4 regions of the Solibacillus sp. genome follow, and region 2 is predicted to be linked to each of the others. Evidence: riboswitches for the same ligand, from Rfam matches in the RefSeq annotation. Region 2 holds a riboswitch; each other region holds the start of a gene.
The links. Region 2 has a riboswitch for cobalamin ahead of ABS917_RS07020 (glutaredoxin family protein). Riboswitches for the same ligand answer to the same signal wherever they lie in the genome.
Positions count from the first base shown of each region.

Region 1 (5,246 bases), on a different contig from region 2:
AAGTACAGGTCGAGTTCGTATCGGCTAATCCGACTGGCGACTTACATTTGGGACATGCGCGCGGTGCATCTGTAGGGGATTCATTATGTAATGTATTGGATTTTGCTGGTTTTGACGTATCACGTGAATATTATATTAATGATGCCGGCAACCAAATTAATAACTTAGCGTATTCTTTGGAAGCGCGTTATAAGCAAGCATTAGGAATGGATGCAGAAATGCCGGAAGACGGATACCACGGTCCTGATATTATCGGAATTGCTGGTAAGCTGGCTGAAGAATTCGGTGCAACAATTTTGGACAAGTCGGATGAAGAACGCTTTAAATTTTTCCGTGAACATGGCTTGAAACTGGAATTGGCAAAACTGCAAAATGACCTTAAAAACTTCCGTGTTGAATTTGATGTTTGGTATTCAGAAACATCTTTATATGAAAACGGTAAAATCGATGTAGCATTAGACAAACTGAAAGCAAATGGCCATGTATTTGATGAAGAAGGCGCAACGTGGTTCCGTTCAACAACATTCGGTGATGACAAAGACCGCGTATTAATTAAAAACGATGGTTCATACACATATTTAACACCGGATATTGCTTACCATGAAGATAAATTGCGCCGCGGCTTTGATAAGCTGATCAATATTTGGGGTGCTGACCACCACGGCTATATTCCACGTATGAAAGCGGCGATCGAAGCACTTGGCTATGACCGTGGCACATTGGAAGTAGATATTATCCAAATGGTTCAGCTGTACAAAAACGGCGAGAAATTCAAGATGAGTAAACGTACAGGTAATGCTGTAACGATGCGTGAATTAGTGGAAGAAGTAGGCTTGGATGCGGTACGTTATTTCTTCGTTAAAACAGCGGGAGATTCACATATGGACTTCGATTTAGACTTAGCGGTATCACAATCGAACGAAAACCCAGTATATTATGCACAGTATGCACATGCGCGTATTTCATCAATTTTACGTGCAGCAAATGAGCAAGGTTTTAAAGCATCATTGGAAAACCTGAACTTGCTAGTAGCAGAAAAAGAAGAAGATGTGCTTAAAAAAGTCGGCGCATTCCCGCAGATCGTGGCAGATGCAGCGAAACACCGCACACCACACCGTATCGCAAACTACATTCAAGACTTGGCTGCTGCATTCCATAGCTTCTACAATGCAGAAAAAGTATTGAACCAAGATAACAAAGAGCTGACAGAAGCTCGTTTAGCATTAATTACAGCAGTAAAAACTACATTAGCGAATGCACTGAAACTAATCGGCGTAAGCGCACCGGAAAAAATGTAATTCAATATTTCAAAGCACTCTATTTTCTGTAGAAGAAAATAGAGTGCTTTTTCTTTATGTATAGCGGTGTTTCTCCTTTATGATCGATTCGTTCTACATCGTAAGGTAAAAGTTCTTCTTTCGCATCACAATTTTCCACATTAAGGCGAGAATATTCTCCTTTCTCCCGCAAACGTTCCACTTTCGTTAGCAAACACGCCACTTTATGAAACAGTAAAGCGTTCCCAATCCCTATAAAGGAACTGGGGATATCAATTGACTTGTAATTTTCCGAAACGTACTATTAAATTTGACTTCTATATACAGGACAATAAATATGAGGTGGTGCTTTTCATGAGCAAGGAATTATTTATTCAAACCGACGAGCAGCAACAATGGCTGAAAAAGCTCGAAACAATATCAGATAGCGTGAAAGAACATGCTCAGCAAACAGATGAACAAGCGACATTTCCATTTGAAAATTTCCGGAAGCTGAGAGAAATCGGCTATACAAAAATAACATTGCCAAAGGAATATGGCGGAGATGGATTCACAGTATATGATGCGCTGCTACTGCAGGAAACTTTGGCGAGCTTTTGCGGAAGCACGGGTCTGGCTGTTTCGTGGACAATTCAGAATGTGGGCGAGATTTTTGAAAATCGCTATTGGGATGAACAAAAGCTCGACTGGTTTGGCGGAGAAATTGCAAATGGTGCGACAGTCAATCGTGCGGTAAGCGAGTTTGCGATGGGAAGCCCGGTGCGTGGCGGACGTCCGGGTACTTCAGCAAAACGTGATGGTGATTACTATGTAATTAATGGCCGTAAAAACTATACGAGCGGTGCACCGGACCTCGATTATTTTTTAGTGTCGGCATGGATTGAAGATGAGGGCCAGTTAGGATTTTTCCTCGTTCCGAAAACAGCTGAAGGGGTATCGGTCGAAAATACGTGGGATGTTGCGTCAATGCGCGGTACGGGAAGCGATGATTTAGTGCTCGATAATGTACGTGTTGATAAAACAAACTTAGTGGAAATCCCGAACTATTCAACCGGATTTAAGCTGAACGGCTGGCTGCTGCTCATTCCGGCAACTTATTTAGGAATTGCCCAGGCTGCTCGCGATTATGCGGTTGATTTTGCAAATAGCCATTCCCCGAACAGTATTCAAGGAACAATTGCCCAGTTGCCAAACGTGCAAACACTGATCGGAGAAATGGATTTGGCGTTGACGAAAGCACGCTTTACAATTTACGGTGTTGCGGGGCTATACAATGACCCGATTAAAAAGGCGACATTAGTCAATGAAATTAATATTGCGAAACATGTAGTGACAAATACAGCAATCGAAGTTGTTGATAAAGCGATGCGTCTAGTTGGGGCAAAAAGCCTGCAAAGATCAAACCCGCTTCAACGCTATTACCGTGATGTACGTGCAGGTCTGCACAATCCGCCAATGGATGACATTACAATTAAACGATTAGCTGAAACGGCAATTGAAAAAAACTTGAAAGAGAAAGAATAAGTAGTTCTTTTATTCGTAATTTCAACAAAATAAGACAAATTATCTGAAATTTTAGCGAATGAGCATACATTTTTCCGAATATCCGCTATAATAGAGCTATTAACTTTATATGGACGATAAAGGTTCTTACTCGTTGGATTGAGTAAGAAGTAAAAGGGAAATCGGTTCAATTCCGATGCGGTCCCGCCACTGTAATTGCTAGTTGGGAGCAACAGGCCACTGAAAAACTTTCGGGAAGGCGCTCTTCAACGTTTATGCATAAGCCAGGAGACCTGCCTTTATAATGCCCTAAATTAAACCTACGAGGATAGGATATGGCGGATAAATTCTTTTTATTGAATATTATTTGCATATGTAAAGCTTCCTTCATTTATGGTAGGGAGCTTTTTATTTTTGTAGAAAATTATACAACAAAATCTCAGGAGGTTTTTATTTTGAAAAAATGGCAACTGCTTTCTTCCGCAGCATTACTCACATTAACATTGACTGCATGTAATTCGGAAAAAGCAACAGATGAACAATCATCAAAGGGAAGCACAGAAGTAACTGAAGCAGCACAATTTCCGGTTACATTAAAAGATGCTTTGGACAAAGAAATTACACTTGAAAAAGCGCCGCAACGCATCATTACATTAACTCCATCGAATACGGAAATTTTATTCGGCTTAGGATTGAACGATGAAATTATCGCCGTTAACGACAATGATACATACCCTGAAGAAGCATTAACAAAAGAATCGGTTGGCGGCATGGAGTTCAATTTAGAACAAATAATCAGCCTGCAACCCGATTTAGTCTTAGCACATGAATCCGGAATGTACAGCTTCAATGAACAGGCAATTGCGCAGCTTGAAACAGTAGGAATTCCCGTATTTGTTGTAAAAGATGCCAAAACATTTGAAGAAACGTATGAAACGATTGAACAAATCGGGCAGCTGACAAATAAAGAACAAGAAGCCGAAAAAATGGTTGCCTCAATCAAAGAGGGGATAGAAGAAATTGAAGTGAAAGTAGCCGACCTTGAAGAGAAGTCCGTGTTCATCGTTGTGGGAACAGATCCGGATCTTTATGCAGCAGGAGAAGAGACATTCATCAGTGAAATGCTGGACGTGTTAAATGCAGAAAATGCTGTTCCTGAACTAGGGTGGCCGATGTACAGCTCTGAGCAATTTGTAAAAAGCAATCCGGACGTCATTTTAGTAACGTATGAAAACGATATGGCGGCAATTGAGGAAAATGATGCATATGCCGAAATGGATGCAGTGAAAAACGGCAATGTGAAATTGGTCGATGGCGATACTACAAGTCGACAAGGTCCGCGAATTGTTGAAGGTATTGAATCAATAGGTGCTGCAATTTATCCAGAGGTATTTAATGAATAAAAAATATTCAATCGCCTATGTACTATCGATTGGATTACTTTTAAGCAGTATATGGATCGGCATTTCATTCGGGTCTGTTAATTTTCCGTTTTCTACATTATGGGATAAAACAACTGATCCGGTTGCATACAGTATTTTGTGGAAAATACGTATGCCCCGCGTCATTTTAGCCGCATTAATCGGAGCATCTTTAGCGATAGCCGGAGCAGCGTTCCAAGGGTTACTTAAAAACCCTTTGGCGGATCCGTATACATTGGGAATTTCATCTGGAGCCTCGGTAGGTGCGGTTATGACCATCTTTTTAGGGATTTCAATACCGGTGCTCGGTGTCTTCACATTGCCGGTATTCAGTATGGCTGGAGCCGCATGTACGATGATTATCGTCCTGACATTTGCAAGGCTTGTTGACCGTTCGATGAAAATGGAAACGCTGATTTTGACGGGTATAATTTTCAGCTCGTTTTTAGGGTCCTGTATTTCCTTAATGGTTGCACTTACGGGTGAACAGCTAAGAGAAATTATCGGATGGCTTTTAGGAAGTGTGTCGATGAGAGGGTGGCCGTATGTTCAGATGGTGCTGCCGTTTATGGTGATCGGCACAGCACTTATTTGGCTAACTCGCCGTGAACTGAATGCTATGGTTTATGGGGAAGAGCGTGCCCAGTATTTAGGTGTAAATGTTAAGCGCAGCAAGTATATGATTTTGGCGGGCGGTTCCATTTTAACAGGAGCGGCTGTTGCTGCATCAGGGACAATTGGATTTGTCGGATTAGTAGTACCGCATATGATCCGTCTGCTGATCGGAGCAGACCATCGACATTTATTGACATTGTCGTTTTTGAATGGTGCAAGCCTGCTCGTCATTTGTGACTTAGTATCGCGTACAATTATAGCCCCTATCGAACTGCCGATTGGTGTTATTACTTCCTTTATTGGCGCGCCTGTCTTTGCCTATATTTTCTTCAAGCAACGTAGAAAGGTTGTTGCATAATGTTAAGAGTAAATAACTTATCAGGTGGTTATGGCGGGAAAAAGATTATAAAAAATATGACGTTTCACGTGG
Region 1 is NZ_JBELZM010000006.1:64,059-69,304, reverse strand. Features, by position in the region: gene argS (arginine--tRNA ligase) at 1-1,298, shown strand, start outside; gene ABS917_RS07985 (hypothetical protein) at 1,318-1,491, opposite strand; gene ABS917_RS07980 (acyl-CoA dehydrogenase family protein) at 1,632-2,801, shown strand; cobalamin riboswitch at 2,905-3,095, shown strand; gene ABS917_RS07975 (ABC transporter substrate-binding protein) at 3,236-4,183, shown strand; gene ABS917_RS07970 (FecCD family ABC transporter permease) at 4,176-5,174, shown strand; gene ABS917_RS07965 (adenosylcobinamide amidohydrolase) at 5,174-5,246, shown strand, end outside.
Region 1: it holds a riboswitch for cobalamin, as region 2 does, so the genes downstream of both, ABS917_RS07975 (ABC transporter substrate-binding protein) here and ABS917_RS07020 (glutaredoxin family protein) in region 2, are expected to answer to the same signal.

Region 2 (5,246 bases):
TGTACGAGGTGTCCATGCAAGTTCATAACGCCCAATCCTACAGAGTGCATCACTTTGTTGGCTTTCGACACAGAAGGGACGTTTACAATATCGGTCATCGTTGAGACATTCGTCAAAAGACGCATTGCTGTATCGACAAGCTGTCCGAAATCCTGAACTTTCGTTGCTTCGTGAATGTCGATCGATCCTAAATTGCAAGAAACATCGAGGCCATATTCATTCGGCTCGTTTTGATCGGTAACAACACTTGTTTGCTGGTATTGGAGAATTTCGGTGCACAGATTCGACATCTTCACACGTCCGATTTCTTTTAATGGATGCTCGTTATTAACATTATCATCGAATATTTCAAAAGGGTAACCCGATTCAAACTGCGCTTTTTTAATTTCCGTATATAGTTTACGGGCATTTAATCGTTTCAGTTTACGGATGTTCGGATTATCCAATAGCTCATAGTACATTTCTGTAATCGAAATTTCCGACATGCGTTTCCCGTATTCTTTATAAATATCATATGAACTGAACAAGACGATATCTTTATCTCGGCGCATCAGTTCAAAGAAAATATCGGGTAGAATAATCCCTGTAGATAGTGTAGCTAATCGGATTTTATCGTCGGCATTTGGTTTCTTGGAAGAGATGAACGCTTCAATATCACCGTGGAAAACATTCAGGTAGACGACTCCTGAACCATTTCTTTGACCAAGCTGATTCGAATATGAGAATGAATTCTCCAGCAGTTTCGCAACGGGCATAACCCCGCTCGCACGGTTTAAGATCCCTTTTATCGGATCACCTAAAGGACGAAGATCGGTCAAGTTTACCCCGACACCGCCGCCTAAACGGGAAAGCTCCAGACAGTAACCGATGTTCTCGGCAATCGAGTTCATCGTGTCATCCATTGTCAGTTTAAAGCATGAGACAAGCTCACCACGCGCCTTTTTCCCGCTGTTTAAAGCAGTTGGGGTTGCTGGCTGGTAGGCAGTCATGACCGCTTCGATGGCCTTTTCCGCCAACATTTCATCACCTTGTGCTAAATAAAGGGCGATGATGACAATTCGATCCTCGTACTTTTCCAGAATTTCTTTTCCGTCACGGCTTTTCATCGCATAGCTTTCGTAAAACTTTGAAGCACTCATGAATGAAGGGAACCGGAACTTGTAGGAATAGGCTTTTTTGTACATCCGTTTAATAAAGTCCATCGAGTAGAAATCAAAAAACTCTTTTTCGTAATAGCCTTCATCAACTAAATAGCGCACTTTTTCCTCAATATCAATAAAGTAGCGTAAACGGACATTGACGTCTTCCAGAAAATAGCGGCGTGTTGCTTCTTTGTCTTTCGCCAAATCAAGTTCACCGGTTGCACGGTAACGGTTTAATATATCGTTATTTAATTTTAAATACTGTTTCATATCGATGCCTCTTTCCAAATGGAGTGGTAGTAATCTGTAATCGACTCGTAATTAGCCGGAGTTCCCCGCATTTCCACTTTTTCAATTAACGGAATTCCGTATTGTGCAGCTAAAAGGTCACCAGCACGGCCGAAAAAAGCATGACCGAAATTCCGGTTTCCGCTTACGATAATTCCTTTGCATAATTCAAAGTTCGCAGTCATGAACTGGTCGACGATAGGGGGGACAGAGCCTAATCCATCCGTATATGTAAATAAAAGATACGGTTCATCGATTTTCACCATCTCGGCCAGATCCTTTGCGGGTAAGCCGAGTTTTTGCACGATGTATCGTACATTGCCAGTTCGTGAAGCATAAATAATCATGCAGTCATTTCAGAAATGCGATCGATAATAGAAGTCGGCTCTGAAATGAACTCACCGTTTATTTCAAATAACGGCACAGACAGAAAACCTGCATCGATTACTTGTTGTTTTGCTGTTTCGTCCTGGTCGATATTGATGACCTCTACTTCCAAGTTGGCTGCATCAAGTTCTGATTTTACCCATAGGCATTTCGGGCAAATTGTTTTCGTATAAAGTTTCATATTAGAATCCCTCGCTATATAAATATTACTAGTTATCGTGTCGTACAGTATGCGGGAGAGATTTGTGACAAATAAAAAAGCTATCCCGGAAAACAGGATAGCTTGAAATGGAAACGAGTTAAAGAGCGCCTCCATTTCCTATTCCCCGAAGAAATGTACGTAGTTTTAACGCGGCAGGTCTCCTGGCTTTGCCTCATCCGTCAGACATACCTTCCCATGCATTGCACAGTGGTCTATTCGTCTTCAGTCAGCATTTACAGTTGCGGGGACAGCGTTGGATTCACACCAAACTTCCCTTTTAAACTACATTTAGTAGTACCGTGATAAAAAAACACAATATATAGTTGAATTGAGTATAAGCTTTAACAACATAAAAGTAAAGAGCCTAAAGAAAGATAACATAAATCCAATAAGATTTCTAGAAAACTCCCTATTGAAAATAAAGAAAAAATATGGTTTTGTTATAACTGCATGTAAATAGATTTTATTAATGAGAAAGTTGGTTGAATATGTCGATTCAATTGAAAATTAAGAAAACCCACCCGGATGCTGTATTACCGAAACAGGCACGGGAAGGGGATGCAGGGATGGATTTAAGCGCGGTTGAAGAGAAAGTTTTACTGCCTGGTGAATACGCATTAATTAAAACCGGTCTTCAAATCGAACTGCCGGAGGGAACAGAAGCGCAAGTACGCCCACGTAGTGGATTGGCACTCAAACATGGGATTACGGTGTTAAATAGTCCAGGTACGATCGATGCTGGCTATCGCGGTGAAATCGGCGTGATTTTAATCAATCACGGGAAAGAACCTTTTACGATTGAGAAAGGAATGCGCATCGCCCAGCTAGTCATTCAATATGTTCCGCAAGTTTTCATTGAAGAAACAGACAAACTGTCGGATACGGAGCGCGGTGATAAGGGCTTTGGTTCGAGCGGAGTGAAATAATGAAAAAAAGCCTGCTTTCGGATGAACACAGGCTTTTAATCTTCTTTTTTCCACTTTATGTAATTGTATGACGTTTGAAAAACAAATACGATCACGAGCAACAGCGTAACAAATATAAAGTTAGCGGAAAACCTTTCAAAATAATAAATGATTGCTAACGGAAAAATACAAAACGGGATTGAATAAATCGTGCGTAAAAATTTACGGCGATATGATAGGCAAACTTAAATCCTTTATCCACTTTCGGCTTTTTCCGGAAATACATAGACAAGACAAATGTCGTAATTGAAATCACTAATAATATGAATCCGTACTGAATTAAAAAATCTAAATCAACCATAGTAGTTTCCTTCCTCTCCTTTTGACTGAATATCGATCTGTGTCACAATTTTTGAAATCGGTAAATACAAAAGTTCACAATTATAACGCCCATCAGGTAGATCTTTCTAAAATCCAATGAGTACCATCATTCCCTCCTTTAGAATTTATTTTCTAATAGGTACTAAGTATGCATAAGGATATATAGAAACGTTTATCCGTTTAGAAGGTGATCAATCAATTTTAGTCGAATGCATAAGAATCATAGTAGAAAAAATAGGATGGAGGCATTGTATGCGTAGCGTGCAAAGTGTGTTGTTTGAGAAGTTTTTAATACTGCGAGGAACAAAGAAGAAATTTATGGATTTACGACTGCTCGATGAATTTATTGCAATGAAACATAACGAGAAACCGTATGAACTGGATGCTAAATTCAGAGATCAGCATCAAATACAGAAAGACGAATTGAATAGCATTCACTATTACACAATTAATGAACAGCAAACACCGGAAAAGGTCATCTACTATTTCCACGGCGGAGCGTATATTAATGATCCACTGATTTTTCATTGGCGTTATTTAGTAAAGCTTGCACAGGAGACAAATTTCACGATTGTTGTGCCAATTTATCCGAAGCTACCTAAACATACACATAGAGAGTGTTTTGTTGCCATCCATGACTTATATGATCATCTTGTTTTAAAATACGATGCACCGTTTATTTTTATGGGGGATTCTGCTGGAGGCGGGTTGGCAATGGCGTTGGCTCAGGATGTAAAGCGATGTTCGAAAAAGCAGCCTCAGCATATTGTTCTACACTCTGCCTGGCTAGATGTACGAGGGGAAGACCCGCGCTATAAAGAACTTGAAAAACGCGATCCGATGCTTGGAGTGATAGGCGCACAGGAGCTTGGCAGGTTATGGGCGGACGGCTTGGAGTTAACCGACTACAAAATAAGTCCTGTACATGGAGAACTGATAGACATTGGACAAATTACCGCTTTTGTGGGGACGGATGAACTACTGCTAGTCGATGCAAATATGCTTCTCGATAAGGCAAAAGAACAGGGAGTAGCAATTCAATACTACGAATATCCGAAAATGAACCATGTTTTCCCGGTATTTCCGATTCCGGAAGCAAAAAAGGCAATGAATCAACTGCTTAGGATTATAAAAAATTAGTACGAATTAACAAGGGAGCTTTAACAGTACGGAAACGTATATTATCCGACACATCAAAACGGAGGACAAGATTAGGAGACCAAGTTAACAATAGCTGATAAGGTAGGAATAAGCAGCTACACAGGTAATTTCAAATATCCCTCCAGCAGTTTTCTGATCGCCTGTTTACAGATGACAAACAGGAAACAGGTGTGTTGAAAGGTAAAAAAATTTCTACACACCTGCATTGCTTAAAAACTTTGGCATCCATTTATTAATAAAGGTCACTACATGAGACTTAAGGACCCCAACAAAGCGAAGATAGTTTGGATTTCGAACCACAAGCCATGCTAAAGAATGCGTCCTCTGGGAACAGAGATGAACATTCCTAAATTAATTATTGCACTGTGTACCCGCCATCTAAAACGATCGCCTGGCCAGTCATTCCTTTTGCTCCCTCCCTTGAGATAAATAGAGCCAAATCAGAGATTTCTTTTACATCAAGTAATCTTTTTTGAGGAACGAGTGGATAAATCACTTCTTCCAATACGTTTTCGAGAGGTATTTTGCGTGTTGCTGCTAAGTCTTGCAACTGATTTCGAACAAGTGGTGTATCTACATAGCCTGGACAAATAGCGTTAACCGTTATGCCATCTGATGCAGTTTCAAGTGCCGCAACTTTTGTTAGACCAATAACACCATGTTTGGCTGAATTATAGGCTGCTTTCCCTGCAAATCCAACAAGCCCGTTAATTGAAGCCATATTAATAATACGGCCAAATTTTTGTTTTCTCATATGCGGTAACACATGCTTAGTTAATA
Region 2 is NZ_JBELZM010000005.1:70,341-75,586, forward strand. Features, by position in the region: gene nrdE (class 1b ribonucleoside-diphosphate reductase subunit alpha) at 1-1,412, opposite strand, end outside; gene nrdI (class Ib ribonucleoside-diphosphate reductase assembly flavoprotein NrdI) at 1,409-1,777, opposite strand; gene ABS917_RS07020 (glutaredoxin family protein) at 1,774-1,998, opposite strand; cobalamin riboswitch at 2,154-2,336, opposite strand; gene dut (dUTP diphosphatase) at 2,508-2,945, shown strand; gene ABS917_RS07030 (hypothetical protein) at 3,100-3,285, opposite strand; gene ABS917_RS07035 (alpha/beta hydrolase fold domain-containing protein) at 3,528-4,445, shown strand; gene ABS917_RS07040 (3-hydroxybutyrate dehydrogenase) at 4,822-5,246, opposite strand, start outside.

Region 3 (5,246 bases), on a different contig from region 2:
CTTTTTGGCGTTAATCGGTCAAAACGGTTCCGGAAAATCGACACTTTTGAAATTAATTTTAGGACTGTTAAAGCCTATGTCAGGGGAAATTAAATTATTTGGCGAACAAGCGAACCATTTTAAACACCGCGAATGGATTGGCTATGTTTCGCAAAAATCCAATGCCTTTAACTCGGGGTTTCCTGCAACGGTCGAAGAAGTCGTGAAAAGCGGTTTATCACAAAAGGTCGGGCTCTTTAAACGCTATCCAAAAGATGCGGACTTTTTAGTAAAAGGTGCTTTAAAAGATGTCGGCATGGAAAAATTTCTGAAACGGAATATTGGTCAGCTTTCTGGAGGGCAGCAGCAGCGTGTGTTCATTGCACGTGCATTAGTGTCCGATCCGAAGCTCCTTATTTTGGATGAACCGACAGTCGGAATTGACCGCGAAAATGTGCAGGCATTCTATGATATGCTCGCACATTTGAATAAGCATCACAATATGACAATGATTTTAGTTACACACGATGTGGACACGGTTTCGGATCGTGTCAGTCATGTCGCATGCTTAAATCAGTCGATCCATTTCCACGGATACAAAAATGATTTTGATACGATTTCGGAAGAACAGATTGCTAGCTGGAACGGCCACTCTGTTCGAAAGATTCATTAAGAGGAGCAGGTCGTTATGATTGAAGCTATATTAACCTATGAATTTTTACAAAATGCCTTTTTCTCAGGGCTTGTTATTGGAGTAATTGCACCATTGCTTGGTGTATTTATCGTAGTAAGACGTCTATCGCTAATAGCTGATGCACTGTCGCATGTCACACTGGCAGGGATTGCAGGAAGCCTGTATTTGAGCCAATCGTTTGCAGCGCTGGCATTGCTGAACCCGATTTATCTAGGGATTCTCTCATCTGTAAGTGGTTCGATTTTAATTGAACGATTACGCAGACTATATAAACATTATGAAGAACTTGCGATTCCGATTATTATGTCCGGCGGTATCGGTGTGAGTGCCATTTTTATTTCACTTGCAAGCGGATTTAATGCTGATTTAATGAGCTATTTATTCGGCTCCGTATCTGCTGTATCGCGCCAGGATTTATATGTTGTGCTTGTAATTGCAGTAGTTGTCGTATTGTTTTTAGTTCTGTTTTTTAAAGAACTTTTCGTTTTGTCATTCGATGAGGAATATGCGAAAGCGAGCGGTTTACCTGCGAAATGGATTCATTTATTGTTCATGATCGTTGTCGCACTCGTAATCGCAGCAAGTATGCGTATTGTGGGCATTCTGCTTGTTTCAAGTCTAATGACATTGCCGGTGGCTGCAGCGATGCGATTAGCTCGCGGCTTTAAAGAAGCGATCATTTTAGCGATTGTATTTGGAGAGCTGGCCGTAGTAATCGGACTCGTTTCTGCATTTTACCTGAACTTGGCACCGGGCGGAACAATTGTTGTCACATCGATTCTGATTTTGCTGTTAGTAATTTTAATAAAAAAACTTGTTTTGAAATTCACGATTAAAACGGAAGGGGAAGAAGTACTGTGAATGCATCGCGCGCGTGGGAAATATTAAAGGACAATGGCTATAAAAAGACGGATAAACGAGAGTTGATTTTGGGGATGTTTGCAGCTACAGACAAATATTTGACTGCCCGTGATTTGTTATCAGTATTGAAAAAAGATTTCCCCGGGATGAGTTTCGATACAATTTACCGTAACTTGGCTACTTTTGTGGAGCTTGATATTTTAGAAGAAACAGAATTAAACGGTGAGCGTAATTTCCGTATGCATTGTGAGTCGGATCACCATCACCACCATTTTATATGCCGTGATTGCGGGAATGTAAAGGAACTGTCTGTTTGCCCCATGGAAATGCTCGGTGAAAAGCTGCCCGGTTATGCCGTTGAGGCCCATAAATTTGAAATTTACGGAAAATGTCCGGAATGTTTATAGTTAGCAATAAAAAATATTTATTTGCATAATTTTTTTTATATGCTAAAGTGATTAAGACAAATTGAATAAATTTGCAGGAAAAAGATGCATTATGCATAAATGGGAATTCGGTGCAAATCCGAAGCTATATCCGTAACTGTAAGCGTTGACGAAAATAAGTGAGAAACCACTGCTAATATAGCGGGAAGGTACTTATGAGTAGAGTGAAGCGCGGAGCCAGGAGACCGATCTTTTTCTTATCGTAACATCCCTCTTCGGAATTAAAGAGAATGTACGGCAGTCACTGATCGAATGAGCATCGTTTTACACTCTTTTTTTGATTTTTGAAGCCATCCATTTTCTTGGGTGGCTTTTTTTCGTTCACTCGGTAATTTCGGTGAGGCACTACTTGAAGTGAGGAGAATTATATGAAAAAGGATATCCGTTTTTCCTGTTATCCGTTTATGCGGGAAAAATCTTGCTGCGTCGATTATGAAATCCGCACCGATTCTTTGACGACGCGAATCGGGACAGTCTTTCCAACGTTAGCTGATGATGCATCCGGTCAAGTCGTTCTGGAAGACTTAAGGAAGATACAACCGTTAGCTTATCATGCCAATGGTTCGGTCCGAGGTAAATTGGCCATTACATCAGAGGATATACAATGGCTAAGCGATCGATACGACTTTTATGTAGATGAAGTCGGGGAAACGATTCAGCAATTTGTGCTGCCCCAAGGTATTGAAAGTGCCGCGAGACTCCACATTTGCCGGAGTGAGGCGAAAAAGTCTTACAGAGCATTACATAAAGTAAGTGAAGAAAGAGAAGTGGATGAAATTCTGTTTGATTTTCTCGGGTTGCTGGCCAATGTATTTTTTGTCATGGCGGTCTTTATGAATCAGCAGCATCAACAAGATGAAATTTCATTTATCTCAAAATCCTATCCAACGAAAAAGAAAAAAGGAGTTACAACAAATGAAATCAAATAACAAATGGGTCGTTGCTTTAGCGGCAACATTATTACTGGCAGCATGTGGATCAGATGAGGGGAAAACAGAAAAGGACATTAATAATGCATCCAAAAATGATGGCGCTCCCTATACAGTTGTAGATGACCGTGGTGTTGAAGTGACATTCGAAGAAGTACCGGAAACGATTATTTCCCTGCAACCAAGCAATACAGAAATTTTGTTTGAACTGGGCGTTGGAGAACAAATTGTCGGTGCTACAGAATTTGATACATATCCGGAAGCCGCACAAGAAATTGAACGTGTGTCCACTTCTACAGTCATTAATGCAGAACGAATTGTTGAATTAGATCCGGATGTCGTGATTGCTTACACAATCGGAGATGAAACACAAATTACCCAATTGGAAGATGCAGGTTTAAAAGTATTTGTAATTGCCTCTGCGGCGACATTTGATGATGTTTATTCGGATATTATCCAGCTATCTGAAGTAATGGGTGTCGAAGATAAAGGGGATGAAGTTGTAGCTGACATTAAGGCGCAAATCGAAACAGTACAGGAAAAAACAGCGGATATCGATGCGAAGAAAAAAGCCTATTATGAAGTATCGCCAGCTCCGGATCTTTGGACTACCGGCAGCAGTACGTTCCAGCAGGAAATAATGGATCACGCAAATGTTGAAAATATTTTTGCTGATCAGAAGAGCTGGATCAGTGTGACGGAAGAAGATGTTATAACTCGTAATCCTGAAATTATTATTACACCTGCAACGTATATGGAAAATGCAGTTGAGGAAATTTTAGGACGTACAGGCTGGGATAAAATACAGGCAGTCACAGACAAGGCAGTTTATTTAGTGGATGGGGATATTATGTCACGTCCTGGACCACGAATTGGTGAAGCGGTAGAAATTATGGCGCAATCAGTATACCCGGAATTGTTTAAATAAGTATAGAATAGAAGGACATGCCTTAGTTTAGGCATGTTCTTTTTACATACAAGGATGAGGAGGGAGACGCTTGATCTTTATAACGGGTGGCGTACGCAGCGGGAAAAGTGCTTTTGCAGAGAAATATGCAAGGCGGTTAGGTGAAGTCAATACGCTCTACTATGTTGCGACAGGCGTATCCTTTGATGAGGAAATGAAAAAAAGGATTGTCCGCCATCAGCAGGATCGTGAAAATCAGAATGCCAACTGGACCACAGTGGAAATGCAAGTTGAAGTTCCTGTAGCAATCCGGCAGCTTTCAAACGATGCAGTTGTGCTTTTTGAATGTGTGACAACATGGCTTTCGAATGTACTGTATACATACGAACAAAAAAATGAAAGTAGCGAATATATCGATAATTGTATCGGATCGATGCAAAAGCAATTGCTAACTTGGCGGAAGCAAGGTGCTACAATAATAGTTGTATCAAATGAAGTGCTGGATGAATTGCCTTCACAATATGATGAGGTAAATCTTTATCGTAAATTGTTGGGAGAGCTTCACCAATGGATTGTACAAAACAGTGATGAAGCATATGAAGTACAATTTCAGCTTGTACAGCGTTGGAAGTAAGGAGGAAACAAGTTGAAAAATAGTTGGAGCGGTTTTTTATTAGCGTGGCAATTTTTTTCGGCGGTGCCGATTAAAAAACAGCTGGATATGAATGCCAAGTCTGTTACATGGATGTATGGATTTTTGCCGATTGTCGGATTGCTGATCGGATCCATAATTAGTATTGGTGTATTTATACTATCTCGTTATAGTGAGATTTCGGACTTGCTGTTGGCGATTTTAATTGTTATCGGGTTGATCGCCCTTACAGGGGGACTGCATTTAGACGGATGGATCGATATGAGCGATGCGTTCTTTTCTTATGGAGAAAAGCAGAAACGGCTGGAGATATTAGATGATCCGCGTACAGGCGCTTTTGGGGTTATTAGTGTTTTTTGCTTACTCGTATTAAAAATCGGTGTTATTTATGAAATGCTGTTGCATGGTCATTTGTCGATTGTGCCGCTTTTAATTTTCATACCATTTATTGCAAGAATGGGGATGCTGCTTTATTTTGTGACGATGCAGCCTGCAAAGGAAAAGGGACTTGCTGCTTATTTTAAAGGGATCGTCATTCAAAATAAGCTTGCTGTTTTAATTGGCGTACAAAGTCTCCTGGCATTTGTATGCTGGTTTTACATTGGCGTTTTCAGCTTGTTTGTCTTAGTGGTCGTGATGCTGCTCACCGTTGCTATTTACCGGAATTGGTCTAAGAAACATTTTGGCGGTGTAACAGGTGATTTACTCGGTGCACTCGGTGAAGGGTTGGAGGTTGTACTATGGCTAACGATATTACTGTGCATTTAATCAGGCACGA
Region 3 is NZ_JBELZM010000001.1:372,637-377,882, forward strand. Features, by position in the region: gene ABS917_RS01795 (metal ABC transporter ATP-binding protein) at 1-652, shown strand, start outside; gene ABS917_RS01800 (metal ABC transporter permease) at 668-1,534, shown strand; gene ABS917_RS01805 (Fur family transcriptional regulator) at 1,531-1,941, shown strand; cobalamin riboswitch at 2,007-2,188, shown strand; gene ABS917_RS01810 (hypothetical protein) at 2,349-2,909, shown strand; gene ABS917_RS01815 (ABC transporter substrate-binding protein) at 2,896-3,837, shown strand; gene ABS917_RS01820 (bifunctional adenosylcobinamide kinase/adenosylcobinamide-phosphate guanylyltransferase) at 3,908-4,450, shown strand; gene cobS (adenosylcobinamide-GDP ribazoletransferase) at 4,463-5,236, shown strand; gene ABS917_RS01830 (histidine phosphatase family protein) at 5,209-5,246, shown strand, end outside.
Region 3: it holds a riboswitch for cobalamin, as region 2 does, so the genes downstream of both, ABS917_RS01810 (hypothetical protein) here and ABS917_RS07020 (glutaredoxin family protein) in region 2, are expected to answer to the same signal.

Region 4 (5,246 bases), on a different contig from region 2:
GTCATTCACGAAAGGACAGTAAAACATTGTTCTTTCAAAAAGGGATGTTTCAATGGTTTCAGCTCATTCAGATTGTCTTTATTATTCGTGGATTTGTAATGGCAGGAATTACGGTCTTTCTCTTACGGAAATATGGAATTGACAGCTTTGGTGACATGCTGGTTTATAAACGAGTTGCAGGATGGGTGTTTTCCGGCATTTTAATGGGGATGTTCTTTTACATTAATGTAATTGTGCAAAAATATACGAAGGGATTACAGGAAAAAGGTGATGAAAAGCTGCCGGAAACAGACATTGTGGCGGATTAATTTTTTATTGAAAGGTTGATGGAGATGAAAAACTTTGCTAATGTACAAGAATGCCCAAAATGCGGCGGCACGGAATTAGGAAAAGGCAAACATAGCGGGTACAGTGTTATGTCACCTGTTAATAAATTAAGTTTAGGATGCAATATCGAATACATTATTTGTACCGAGTGCGGGTTTATTATTGAAGGCTATGTAGTAAAACCCGAGAAATTTAAAGGGACTTTTTAATTCGTTATGAGTATTACAAATAGCCCGTTGCATATTGCATTGCAACGGGCATTGTAATTTCTATCTGTTTGTAAAAAATTTATTTAGCCTACTAACACAGCTTTTACAGAATAGTAGGCTTTTTGAATTTCCTTTGCATCCGTTGGGTATGTCGCCATCAATTCATCTCGTAACTCTTTAAGGCTTTTTGTATAACTTCCTGTAAAGCCATTCATTATAGCTGTCAAAAAAACAGGGGTGTAATTTCTTTTCATTCGACTCATAGTGACCGCCCCTAATTCAACTGTTTTAGACGCTTTTTTGCGGCCACCATATTTTTCAATGATGCAATGGTCTCTTGTTCCGTACGTGTTTTCAGACCACAATCGGGATTGATCCAAAATTGTTCTTTTGCGATTACTCTTTTACTATTTTCTATAATGGCCGCCATTTCTTCCACAGTTGGAATACGCGGGCTATGAATATCATATACACCTAAGCCAATTCCAAGTCCATATGGTGTTTCTTTCAGTACTTTTATCAGCTCCCCGTGACTTCGTGACGTTTCAATTGAAATTACATCCGCATCCAATGATTCTATTACATCAATAAAATCGTTAAACTCGCAATAACACATATGTGTATGAATTTGGGTCGTTTCCCGTACACCGCTTGTCGCTAATTTAAATGCTGCTACACTCGCATCGATATAAGCCTTATGCAGACTTTTACGGATTGGCATGCCTTCTTTCAAAGCAGGTTCATCTACTTGAATAATATAGATTCCCGCATTTTCAAGTGCCCTTACTTCTTCTCTTAGTGCCAGGCCGATTTGATAAGCAACTTCTGAGCGCGGTAAATCATTTCTTACAAATGACCAGTTTAAAATTGTAACGGGTCCTGTCAGCATTCCTTTGACCGGTTTTTCCGTAAGTAATTGTGCCGCACTTACTTCCTTAACTGTCATCGGTTCTATCCATTCAACATCTCCGTAAATAATTGGCGGTTTTACACAACGCGATCCGTACGAAACTACCCATCCATTTTTCGTAAAAGCAAATCCGTTTAATTTTTCACCAAAAAATTCCACCATGTCTGTTCGCTCGAATTCTCCATGGACAAGGACATCAAGGCCAAGTTGCTCCTGAATCGCAATCCAACGTGCCGTTTCATTCGCATTGAATGCTTCATACTCTGTTGTTGTAATTTCCCCTTTTCGCCATAAACTACGGTTTTTCTTAACTTCTGCAGATTGCGGGAAACTCCCGATTGTTGTTGTCGGATAGTCTGGTAACTGTAAAAAGGCACGTTGCAGTTTGCTGCGTTTGTTGTAGTTATCTGCTCGGTTAAATGATTCCGGTGTTAATGCGTTTACATGTGCATGTACAGCCTTCTTTTGTCTCGATTCATGAAGTGCCAAGGTGCGGATTGCTTTTTCGCTTTCTAAAAACGCCTGGATATGAAGGACTTCGGGCTGAAGAATTTTCCCTTTAATCATTTGCAGTTCCGTAATTTTTTCATTGGCGAATGCTAGAGCATTTAGCAGCTCTGGCAAAATGCCATCCTCTCCTGCTGTTGTAACTGGCACATGCTGTAGACTGCACGATGTTTGTAGATGGATTGGTGAAAATGGTACATAGGAACGTATTTCCGCAATCAGTGCCAACTGCTTCTGCAACTCGGCTCTCCAAATGTCCCGACCATTAATAATACCTGCATATAGAACTTTATCTTTTGGGAAACCAAACTTTTTTAACGCTGCTAGATTTTCATTTTTCCCATGAACAAAGTCCAGTCCAAAGCCATCAACAGGCAAATCAATCAATGTTTCATAATCGGATAACGCTTCAAAATAAGTTGTGCAGATCGTTTCGACTGTCAGTCCGTTTAATACTTGATGATAGAAATGCTGAACTAATGCTATTTCTTCGGACGTAAGGTCTTTTGTAAGGCTTGGTTCTTCAAGCTGGATCGACGTTGCACCACTTGCTTCCAACGACTGAAGCAACTCCTTATATACCATTACCAGCTGCTGAATATAGTGTTGTTTTTGTTCTGGGCCAACACCTTTCGTCAGTTTATAAAATGTAAATGGACCGATAATAGTCACACGATGGATTGTGCCGGCTGCTTCTATTGCCTCCTGTATATATTGCGCGTAAAAGTTGTGTTGCAATGCCAGTTTCTGTCCTTCGTATTCCGGTACAATATAGTGATAATTCGTGTTGAACCATTTCGTCATTTCACTTGCCACCACGTTTTCAGCACCGCGCGCCATTGCAAAATACGCGGTTAAATGATGCTGCAATGAAAGGTGGTCGTATCTTGATGGAATCATATTAAACATAACGGCTAAGTCAAGCATGCGGTCATAATATGTAAAATCTCCTACTGTTAAAATATCCAGCCCTAAATCCTGTTGCTGCTGAAGTTGAGCGATGCGTAAGTTTTTCATTTCCTGTTCATAACTTCCTAAAGATAGTTGTTCTTTCCAAAACGCCTCTGTTACACGCTTCCACTCACGATTCGGTCCAATATACGGATAGCCAATTACTGCTGTTTTCATAAACAATTCCTCCTTAAATTTGTTACATAAAAACCAAAACCCCTCTTTCCAAATGAAAGAGGGGTGTGAATGTTTAAGAGATTGACAAAAGAAACCTTTGTATTATCAAAGGAAGTTGTCTCACTTTCGCACAAAATCACCACCTATTTCCACGTAGGTATTGGCGTGTACTAGTTTCCGGCAGGTCTCCTGGCTCATCATCAACGTTCTTGTGATCCTTCCCATCATTAGACAGTGGTTGAATATCACGAACTCCGATTTACAGTTGCGGGACAGCACCAGACTTTCACTGGTTTCCCTTTTCAGCTTGTTCTCACAAGCACCGTAACTTACACAGTATGTAATTTCGTATACTATATCATAGAAAATGAGTTTTGAAAATTCTTTTTATTTCTTGCATCCTGTATATGCGGATTGAATTATTTCAGCTAATGCAGTGTGCTTTTTAATGAAATATGGAATGATATTAGCATATTTCGCTCTTTTATTAGAAATGTCCGCAGTAAACCCCACAAAAAAACTTGCTCAAAAAGCAGCTGCACTTTTTTCGCAAGTTAATCTAACATTTCACTATTATTTTAGACGTTCTTCAATGAGTGCTTCCATATCACTCGCAATCGTTTCATATGGAACACCATCTTCTCCCGTGCCATAACCTGAATAGTTTTTCACGGCAATTCCTTTTTCATCCACTAGGAAAAATGTATCAGCGTGGATAACTTGGTCATTCCCTTCAATTGACTGGACAGGTGTTTTAAATGAGTTTCTAGCAAATTGTTCAATAAATTTTTGATCGTACCCTGTCAGCATATGCCATTTTGATTCATCAACTGGTGTATGGCGCGATAAATATTCTGTCAAACGCTCTGGTGTATCGTAGTCCGGGTCTACTGAAAACGCGACAATTTTATAATCTTCCAGCCCCTTTTTTTCGAGGTGGTCCTGTATCCGGGTCATATTCATCGTCATTGGCGAGCAAATGGTTGTACAACTTGTGAAGATGAACATTGCCAGCCATGGTTCCCCTTTTAGGCTTTCCAGTGTCACTTCATTGTTACGGTGATCGGTCATCGTAAACCCGCTAATCTCAAAGTTGGTCGTCGGTTTAAACTGATAATTGCTGCATGCTGTGAGAACTGTCGCTGCCAAGAGCATAAGTGCGAATACAATTTTTTTCGTTTTCATTTCTCTCTCTCCACTCTTTGAACATTACTCTCATCTTACCCAATATTTAGTATATTCTCAATAGTTATTGGAAGAAGGATGTGTGTCAACATTGTGAAGAGTTTTTTATGCTCTATCTGCGGGATGATGTAATGATACAAGTGCTGTATGAATCGCTTCAAGTTTTGTTTCAATCCGATACAGTAAATAAAAAGATATAAAGATCGGAAATGTTACTTCCTGAAGAATCGCTATCCACTGGTCCATTAAAATTCCTCCTTACTTGAGAAAGCCGGCAAAGCATCATACTTCACCGGCCTTACTATTAACTGTTCAGTTCGATCGCCGTGACATTACGTTCAACGATGCGCGCTGATTTTTTCACATTGAACAAAAATCCGTCCTTTGAAAATACTGCCTGATCCATAATTGTTTGCATCGCTGCATTTACTTCAGCTTCCGTTAAATTCGGCTTCGGATCATTAATGTTGATCGTCATCGTATTCCCTGCAATGTTGGCAAATGTCAATTGTAATACTTGTGCCATATTCTCACCTCCCGTTCTTTGCTAATACTAATTAAGCTGTAATACTTTCTTTCTGCGTTTTCACAGATTCGATATAATCGAAATCTGTTAAGCCGACGATTGTAGTTGCAACTGTATATAGCTGCTGAGCTGTTGCATTTCTTTCCAAGTTACGGAATGTAGAACTTTTAATAATCGGCTCGTTAAATTCATCAAGACCTGTCTGATAAAATACTGTCAATGTTGCAGATAAAAATCCGAATTCGTTCATGTTTATCACCTCCTTGCCCTATATATGTCATGATTTACCGAAAAAAGGGACAATGACGATGAAAAATTTTACAAAACCTTATATAATAGACAATAATGAGGTTTATCACCAGTAGGTTAGTAGAAGGAATTTCAAGACAATATTTTGTAATGAGGTGAACATTGTGGGCTTAGATGGCTGGTTTTTATGGTTTATTTTATTTTG
Region 4 is NZ_JBELZM010000011.1:78,396-83,641, reverse strand. Features, by position in the region: gene ABS917_RS12075 (VC0807 family protein) at 1-308, shown strand, start outside; gene ABS917_RS12070 (transcription initiation factor TFIIIB) at 333-536, shown strand; gene ABS917_RS12065 (hypothetical protein) at 620-799, opposite strand; gene metE (5-methyltetrahydropteroyltriglutamate--homocysteine S-methyltransferase) at 811-3,081, opposite strand; cobalamin riboswitch at 3,244-3,423, opposite strand; gene ABS917_RS12055 (SCO family protein) at 3,655-4,266, opposite strand; gene ABS917_RS12050 (YvrJ family protein) at 4,372-4,512, opposite strand; gene ABS917_RS12045 (DUF2922 domain-containing protein) at 4,571-4,792, opposite strand; gene ABS917_RS12040 (DUF1659 domain-containing protein) at 4,824-5,042, opposite strand; gene ABS917_RS12035 (DUF2621 domain-containing protein) at 5,206-5,246, shown strand, end outside.
Region 4: it holds a riboswitch for cobalamin, as region 2 does, so the genes downstream of both, metE (5-methyltetrahydropteroyltriglutamate--homocysteine S-methyltransferase) here and ABS917_RS07020 (glutaredoxin family protein) in region 2, are expected to answer to the same signal.